DNA from 2 places in the Stenotrophomonas sp. YJH_SMC_58 genome. Region 2 is predicted to be linked to the other one. Evidence: predicted binding sites of a transcription regulator. Region 2 holds the regulator's gene; the other holds the start of a gene.

Region 1 (4,407 bases), on a different contig from region 2:
CGCGCGATCAGCACCACCACCAGCCCCACGAACAGCTTGCGGATGAACGGCGTGCCGCCCTTCAGCGCCAGGCGCGTGCCCACCACCGAACCGATGATGTTGGCCGCCGCCATCGGCAGCGCGAACAGCCACAGGATGTTGCCGGTCGGCACGAAGAACGAGATCGCCGCCACATTCGTCGCCAGGTTCACCACCTTTGATGCCGCCGAGGCGCGCAGGAAATCCAGCCCGAAGAAGCGCACGAACAGGAAGATCAGGAAGCTGCCGGTGCCCGGCCCGAAGAAGCCGTCGTAGAAGCCGATCGCCGCACCGATCGCCAGCGCGATCACCAGTTCACGGCGGCCGATCTCCTGTGGCCGGTGCAACGCGCCGAAGTCCTTCTTCCACAGCGTGTAGGCCAGCATCGCGACCAGCAGCACCAGCACCAGTGGGCGCACCGCGTCCTTGGGCAGCAGGCTTACTGCGGTGGCGCCGGCGAAGGAGAAGATGAAGGCCGTGCCGGCCGCGAACAACACCGGCTTCCACGGGAAGCGCACGTTGCGCGCATAGCGCCAGGCGGCCGCACCGGTACCGAACATCGAACTGAACTTGTTGGTACCAAACAGCATCGCCGGCGTCTGCTGCGGCAGCACCGTGAACAGGCCAGGCAGCTGCACCAGCCCACCACCACCGACGGCGGCATCGACCAGCCCGGCGATGAAGGCGATGACCACCAGCCACCACAACTCAGGGGGAACCAGTTCCAGCACGGCGATCAATCGATATGGGGGCGCGACAGCATACGCCTGTCCTGCACTGGTTGACCGGTGCCCCGCGTGGATCCATCCGCACAACCCGGCGACAATGTCCGCATGAGCCGAAAACCCACCGATCCCTGCCCCTGCGGCCTTCCCGCCGAGTACGCCGCCTGCTGTGGCCGTTTCCATGCCGGTGAGGCCGCCCCCGATGCCGAGCACCTGATGCGATCGCGTTACAGCGCCTATGTGCGGGGGCTGGCGGACTATCTGCGCCAGAGCTGGCATCCGGATACCCGTCCGGCCGAGTTGTCGCTGGATGATGCGCCCGGCCAGCGTACGCATTGGCTGGGCCTGACCGTGCACGAGCACACCGTCACCGGCGCCGACAGCGCCGAAGTGCGCTTCACCGCCCGCTACCGCGTGGGAGGCGGCAGCGCGGTGAAGATGGCCGAGCACAGCCGCTTCCTGCGCGTCGACGGCCGCTGGTACTACCTCGACGCTGCCTGAGCCTCAGCCAGCGCGTACTGCCAGCGCGTCCTGTTCGGCATGCGCGCGCACCTGGTTGCGGCCACCGTCCTTGGCTGCGTACAGCGCCTGGTCGGCGGCCTTGATCACTGCCGCTGGCCGCTCATCCACGCGGCTGTCTGCCAGCCCGATGCTCACCGTCACCTGCACCGTCTGCCCGCTTCCGCCGCGTCCGCGCTGCCGGCGCCCCGTTTCATCGTCGCGGCTGCGTGTGCTCCGGTCGCGCAGCTGCATGCGGGTGTCCTCGATGGTCTGCCGCAGCGCCTCGACTGCATCCACGCAGGCGGCTGCGGGACGATCCAGGAACACTACCGCGAACTCCTCGCCGCCATAGCGGAACGCCCGGCCACCATCGCCTACCCGCGCCAGCCGCGAGGCCACCAGGCGCAGCACATCGTCGCCGGTGTCGTGGCCGTGGGTGTCGTTGAACGACTTGAAGTGGTCCACGTCCACCATCGCGATGCTGTAGGTGCCGCGCGCACGCTGCAGGGTCTCATTGAAGGCGCGGCGCCCCGGCAGGCCGGTCAGCTCATCGCGGAAGGCCATATGGAAGGACTCCTGCATCATCGCGCCCAGCATCAGCAGCAGGGCCGCACTGGCCAGTGCCGGCAGCAGCACCGGCTGCAGGAACACCCGTGGCAGCATCCACCACAGGCACAGCAGGGCCAGCAGCATCGCCGTGTGCAACGGGCGCGGATGCCGCCAGGCCTGCCAGCCCAGCGCGGCGGTTGCCAGAAGGAACAGCAGCGCTGGCAGCTGTGCCAGCGCGTTCCAGTCGGCCGGAATCCAGCTCCAGTGGCGGTTGGACAGCAGATCGTGCATGCCCCGGGGTTGCTGCGTGGCCAGCAGCAGGAAGATCACCAGCGCGGCGCCACTGGCAACACCCCGCAGCAGCAGGTCGCGGCGGCGGCGGCCGCGCTCGGGCCACAATGCCAGGCCCGCGAACAGCAAGGGCAACCAGGCCGAAATGGCATGGAAGCGCAGCGGTGTCAGCGCCGTGACATGGCCGCTGTGCAGGTAGCCGCCCACGTCCTGGTGCAGCAGCGCGAACATGACCGCCACCACCAGCAGCAGGCAGAGCGTACGCACCTGGTGGTAGAGCAGGGCAAGGCCGGCGCCGAGGCAGGCCAGCAGCCAGGGCAGGATGCGTTGGGCCGGGCTGGCAACGTCTTCGTTGCCCAGTGCTGCCCACAGCACCACGGCAACCAGCACGGCGGGCAGCACGAACAGGTAATGCGCAGGCTGGCGGAGCGGATGCAGGGGCAAGCAGGAATTCCAGCGCGGTGACGACGCGGCCGCAGCATTGCCGTTAGCGGCGTTCGCACCGGCTTCTTGAATGCGGGATGGTCACGCATGTGAACGCGTTGACGTCGAACGATGACATCGCACTCACCCTGTTGCGCAGATGCTGCCCGGATGGACAGCGTAGCCACCGCCGTCGCTGCCCCGCAGCGCGATCTCGCCCGCCAGTACGCATGTGTGCGGAACCGCAGCATGCACCTGGCAGCCCCCCTCAGCGCCGAAGATGCCATGCTGCAGAGCATGGCCGATGCCAGCCCGAGCAAATGGCACCTGGCCCACACCACCTGGTTCTTCGAACGCTTCGTGCTGGCCGGCTTCCCACCTGCACCGGCGCATGACCCTGCCTGGGACTACCTGTTCAACAGCTACTACAAGAGCCTCGGCCCGGCGCACGCCCGGCCGCAGCGTGGGCTGCTGTCGCGGCCATCGCTGCAGCAGGTGCGCGACTACCGCCAGCAGGTCGATGCACAGGTGCAATCGCGGCTGGCGGCAGGCGACCTTGATGAGCAGGCACTGCAGCACCTGCAGTTGGGCCTGCAGCACGAGCAGCAGCACCAGGAACTGCTGCTCACCGACATCAAGCACGCGTTCTGGTGCAATCCGTTGCAGCTGGCCTACCGCGAGGACCTGCAGCCTGCAACCAGCGCTGCCAGTGCGCAGGGCTGGATCGAGTCGCCCGAGCGCATCGTCACCATCGGCGCCGCAGCCTGGCCGCAGCACACCGCCTTCGCCTACGACAACGAATCGCCGGCGCATCGCGTGCTGCTCCCCGCGCACGCACTGGCCGAGCGTCCCGTCAGCAATGCCGAGTACCGCGCCTTCATCGACGCCGGCGGCTACCGCGAACCGCGCTGGTGGCTCAGCGAAGGCTGGGCGCTGCGCGAAGCCGAGAGCTGGCAGCACCCGCTGTACTGGGATGACGCCCTGCAGCGCGAGTACACCCTGGGCGGTTGGCGCGAACTGGATCCGCATGCGCCGGTCTGCCACCTCAGCTACTACGAGGCCGATGCCTGCGCCCGCTGGGCCGGTGCGCGCCTGCCCAGCGAGTTCGAGTGGGAGGCTGCCGCCGCAACGCTGCCGCCTCGCGGTCATTTTGCCGATGACGATCGGCTGCACCCGCAGGCTGCAGGGGGCAGTGGACTGCGTCAGCTGTTCGGCGATGTATGGGAATGGACCCACAGCGCGTATGGCGCCTACCCGGGCTTCCGCCCTTTCGCCGGCAACCTCGGTGAATACAACGGCAAGTTCATGTGCGGGCAATGGGTGTTGCGCGGTGGCAGCTGCGCCACGCCGCGTGGCCACGTGCGTGCCAGCTACCGCAACTTCTTCATGCCCCCGGCGCGTTGGCAGTTCTCCGGGCTGCGCCTGGCCAGGGACCTCGCATGAGTACGGTGCACGACGCACTGCAGGCGCTGACCGATCTCACCCCCGGCCGCCAGCAGATCCTCACCGACGTGGTGGCCGGGTTGTCGCGCACGCCGCGCCAGCTGCCGTCCAAGTACTTCTACGATGCGCGCGGCTCGCGCCTGTTCGAGCAGATCACGCAGACCCCCGAGTACTACCCCACGCGCACCGAGCTGGCCCTGCTTTCACGGGTACTGCCGGACATCGCCCGAAGCGTCGGGCCGCACCTGCACGTGGTGGAACTGGGCAGCGGCAGTGGCCGCAAGACCGCGTTGCTGCTGGCCGCCCTGCACGACCCGGTGGCCTACACGCCCATTGAAATCTCGCGTGCCGCGCTGCTGTCCAGCATCGACCACCTGGCCCCGGCGCTGCCCGAGGTGGAGATGCTGCCGGTCTGTGCCGACTTTACCGTCCCCGTCGCCGTACCCATGCCCGAACG
Region 2 (4,407 bases):
ACCGCGCCCGCTTCCAGATCGACCCGCCGCACGACATGCATCACGAAAGCGTGGCCCCGGCCGTGCAGCCGCCGCCGCTGCCGACCGCTGCCGTGACCGAAGCGCAGCCCGGGATCGCCGCCAGCGAACCGGTAGCGGTCGAAGCCGCCGGCGAAGCCAGCCCGGCCCCCATGCTGGCCCCGGCACCGACGCTGACCGTGGTTGCCCAGGACGACGCCGAGATCCGCCAGCTGCGCCAGGAAGTGGCCGGCATGCGCCAGGTGATCGAGCGCGAGATGAACCGCTTCACCGACGAGCGCCTGCGTGGTAGCCCGGTGCGCGCCACCGCGCTGGACCTGATGGACGAGTACGGTTTCGACGCCGGGCTGGCCCGCGACGTGGCCATGCAGATCCCGCTGGAGACCGAAGCCCATCGTGGCCGCGGCCTGATGCTGGGGCTGATCTCGCGCAAGCTGCCGATCGCCCCGGTCGACCCGCTGGAAGAAGGCGGCGTGATCGCCCTGGTCGGCCCGACCGGCGCCGGCAAGACCACCACCATCGCCAAGCTGGCCTCGCGCTTCGCCGAGAAGCATGCGCCGCGCGATGTGGCCCTGGTGACCACCGACACCACCCGCATCGGCGCCCGCGAGCAGCTGTACGGCTACGGCCGCCAGCTCGGCATCGCGGTGCACGAGGCCAACAGCGGCACCGACCTGGACCAGCTGCTGGAACGCCTGAAGGACTACAAGCTGGTGCTGATCGACACCGCCGGCCTGGGCCCGCGCGACCGCGCGCTGGCCGCGCAGCTGCAGTGGCTGCGCGCCGCCCGCCAGGTACGCACCCTGCTGGTGCTGCCGGCCAACACCAGCTTCGGCGACATGGACGAGGTGGTCCGCCGCTTCGGCGCCGCCAACCTGCAGGGCCTGGTGCTGAGCAAGCTGGACGAGACCGGCCGCTTCGGCAACGCCCTGTCAGTGGCCGTGGACCACGCCCTGCCGATCACCTGGGTGACCGATGGCCAGGACGTTCCGGAGGACCTGCACCGGGCCAGTGCGGCCAATCTCGTACTTCGCCTTGAAGATTTGCGCCGCGCGGCCGATATGCCCTGCAACCCGGAGTTGAACCATGCCGTCGCGTGAGTACGCCAAGCTGACCAAGACCTTCCCGCTGTCGGCCACCCGCAGCGAGCCGCTCGGCCCTGTGCGCACCATTGCCGTCACTGGCGGCAAGGGCGGCGTGGGCAAGACGAATGTGTCCGCCAACCTGGCGGTGGCACTGGCCGGCATGGGCAAGCGCACGCTGCTGCTGGACGCCGACCTGGGCCTGGCCAACATCGACGTGATCCTGGGGCTGAACCCGACCTTCACGCTGGCCGACCTGGTCGCCGGCCGCTGCTCGCTGGACGACGTCATCGTCGAAGGCCCGAACGGCGTGCTGGTGGTGCCGGCCGCGTCCGGCCGCCGGCACATGGCCGAGCTGGCCCCGGCCGAGCACGTCGGCCTGGTCAACGTGTTCTCCGAGCTGGAACGCGAACTGGACATCATGGTGGTGGACACCGCCGCCGGCATCACCGACGGCGTGCTGACCTTCTGCCAGGCCGCGCAGGACACCGTGGTGGTGGTCTGTGACGAGCCGGCCTCGATCACCGACGCCTACGCGCTGATCAAGGTGCTGTCGCGCGAACGCGGCGTGGACCGCATCCAGGTAGTGGCCAACATGGTGCGCGACCCCAACGAGGGCCGCGTGCTGTACGAAAAGCTGACCCGCGTCTGCGAGAAGTTCCTCGCCGATGTCTCGCTGAACTACCTGGGCTGCGTGCCGCAGGACGACTGGCTGCGCCTGTCGGTGCAGCGCCAGCAGCCGGTGGTGAAGGCCTACCCGTCCAGCCCGGCCGCGCTGGCGATCACCGAGATCGCGCGTCGCACCGCACGCTGGCAGGCGCCGACCGAACCGCGTGGCGGCGTCGAGTTCTTCCTCGAGCGCATCCTCAAGCAGCGCGGGGTGGCCGCATGAAAGGCGCAGCCCAGTACAGGGAAGTCCAGCGCTCGGCGGCCAACGAGGTCATCGCCCAGCATTCGGACCTGGTGCGGCGCATCGCCCACCACCTGGCCGCGCGGTTGCCGGCCAGCGTTGAAGTGGACGACCTGATCCAGGCCGGCATGATGGGCCTGATCGAAGCGTCGCGCAGCTACGACGCCGACCAGGGCGCCTCGTTCGAGACCTATGCCTCGATCCGCATCCGCGGTTCGATGATCGACGAGATCCGCCGTGGCGACTGGGTGCCGCGCTCGGTGCACCGCCGTGCCCGCGATGCCGCCGCCACCATCCGCCGCCTGGAACAGAGCAGCGGCCGCGCCGCCAGCGCCACCGAGGTGGCCGCCGCGATGGAGATGCCGCTGCCCGAATACCTGCGGTTGATGGAGGACGCCGCACGTGGCCAGGTGCTGAGCCTGGAGTCGCGCATCGAGGACCAGGGCGAGCTGGACACCGTCGCCCAGGGCGGCCCGACCCCGCAGCAGGTACTGGAGCGTGGTGAGTTCGGCCGCGAGCTGGGCAAGGCCATCGGCCACCTGCCCGAGCGCGAACAGCTGGTGCTCTCGCTCTACTACGAGCAGGAACTGAACCTGAAGGAGATCGGCGCGGTGCTCGGCGTGAGCGAGTCGCGGGTCTGCCAGATCCACGGCCAGGCGGTGCTGCGCCTGCGTGGCCGGCTCAAGATTTTCGAGGCGGCGGACGCCGGCCTGGAAGAATGAACATGCCCGAGGCGGCTGCCCCCGGCCGCCCGGAATGAACAACAAAGGAACTCTGCTTTGAACAAGAACATGCGCATCCTGATCGTCGATGACTTCTCGACCATGCGTCGGATCGTCAAGAACCTGCTGGGCGATCTGGGCTTCACCAATACCGCCGAAGCCGAGGACGGGCATGCCGCGCTGTCGCTGCTGCAGAGCCAGCCGTTCGATTTCGTGGTCACCGACTGGAACATGCCGGTGATGACCGGCATCGAGCTGCTGAAGGCGATCCGTGCCGATGCCAAGCTGAAGACCCTGCCAGTGCTGATGGTCACCGCCGAAGCCAAGCGCGAACAGATCATCGAAGCCGCCCAGAACGGCGTGAACGGCTACATCATCAAGCCATTCACTGCGCAGACGCTGGAAGAGAAGCTCGGCAAGATCTTCGAACGCCTGGCGGCCAGCGCCTGATGGATACCACGGTCGACAAGAGCGCCCTCGCCCTGCGCCTGCAGGAAGCCCTGGACGCACTCGAGTCCGGTGACGAGGCCGCCTGGCGGCAGCGCATCGACGGACTGGTCGCGCTACGTACGCAGCCGATGATGAGCGGCCTCTCGCGGCTGGCCCGCGAGCTGGGGCAGGCACTGGGTGAGCTGCCGACCGTGCCCAGCGAGGCCGGTGAGCTGGACGACGCCTGCGCACGCCTGGACCACGTGGTGGCCATGACCGAACAGGCCACGCACCGCACCCTGGACCTGGCCGAGGAATGCCGCAGCCTGACCGAACAGCTGCGTGCTGAAGGCCTGCAGCCGGGCCAGGACGCGCAGCTCGAGCGCATCCGCCACAACCTGACCGAGATCGCCCTGACCCAGAGCTACCAGGACCTGACCGGGCAGATCATCCGTCGCGTGGTCGGCATCGTCCGCCGCGTGCACGAGGGCTTCGGCGCACTCGGCCTGCCGCCGGAACAGCATCGCACCGACCCGGAACTGGCCGGGCCGGCACTGAAGGGACTGGACCGCCACGCGGTCTCGCAGAACGACGCCGACGACCTGTTGTCGGATCTGGGGCTGTAAGCATGAGCGCGGTATCCGACGACATCACTGCCGATTTCATCATCGAGGCACAGGAAATCCTGGATCGCCTGGGCGAACAGCTGGTGTCGCTGGAGCAGGCACCGCAGGACACCGAGCAGCTCAACGCGGTGTTCCGTGGATACCACACGCTCAAGGGCGGTGCCGGCTTCCTTGGCGTCACCGCGATGGTCGAGCTGTGCCACGCCGCTGAAGAGGCCCTGGGCATCGCGCGTGCCGGGCAGGCGGTGCTGCAGGCCCACCACTTCGACGCCGCCCAGCAATCGCTGGACTACCTGCAGTCGATGCTGGACGCCGTGTCCTCCGGCACCGAGCCGGGTTATGCGCCGCCGGACCTGATCGCGCAGTTCGACATGAACGGTGGCACTGCCGCGCCGGTCGCTGCGGCCGCGCCTGCGGCAGCCGGCAGCGACCTGATCACCGACGACGAATTCGAGGCCCTGCTCGACCAGCTGCATGGCGGCAACGCGCCGACCGCGGTCGCGCCGGCGAAGAAAGCCGACGATGGCCTGATCAGCGAAGACGAGTTCGAAGCCCTGCTGGACCAGCTGCACGGTGGCGCTGCGCCAGGCGCCAAGCCTGCTGCCGCCGTCGCGGCGGCC

What was found. The regulator FliA, encoded in region 2, starts transcription of late flagellar genes. The targets are predictions, from matches to a motif close to TAAAGTTTNNCNNNCNNNGGCCGATAA.
Region 1: AC5P68_RS10785 (GGDEF domain-containing protein) is a predicted target of FliA. The motif match lies at 2,572-2,598, and genes of this name have one in related genera.

Annotation. Positions count from the first base shown of each region.
Region 1 covers NZ_JCAFSW010000007.1:5,307-9,713, reverse strand. Annotated here, with positions in the region: gene AC5P68_RS10795 (sulfite exporter TauE/SafE family protein) at 1-749, opposite strand, end outside; gene AC5P68_RS10790 (YchJ family protein) at 852-1,244, shown strand; gene AC5P68_RS10785 (GGDEF domain-containing protein) at 1,248-2,528, opposite strand; gene egtB (ergothioneine biosynthesis protein EgtB) at 2,679-3,950, shown strand; gene egtD (L-histidine N(alpha)-methyltransferase) at 3,947-4,407, shown strand, end outside.
Region 2 covers NZ_JCAFSW010000017.1:9,841-14,247, reverse strand. Annotated here, with positions in the region: gene flhF (flagellar biosynthesis GTPase FlhF) at 1-1,118, shown strand, start outside; gene AC5P68_RS17320 (MinD/ParA family ATP-binding protein) at 1,105-1,992, shown strand; gene AC5P68_RS17315 (RNA polymerase sigma factor FliA) at 1,989-2,732, shown strand; gene cheY (chemotaxis response regulator CheY) at 2,790-3,182, shown strand; gene AC5P68_RS17305 (protein phosphatase CheZ) at 3,182-3,787, shown strand; gene AC5P68_RS17300 (chemotaxis protein CheA) at 3,790-4,407, shown strand, end outside.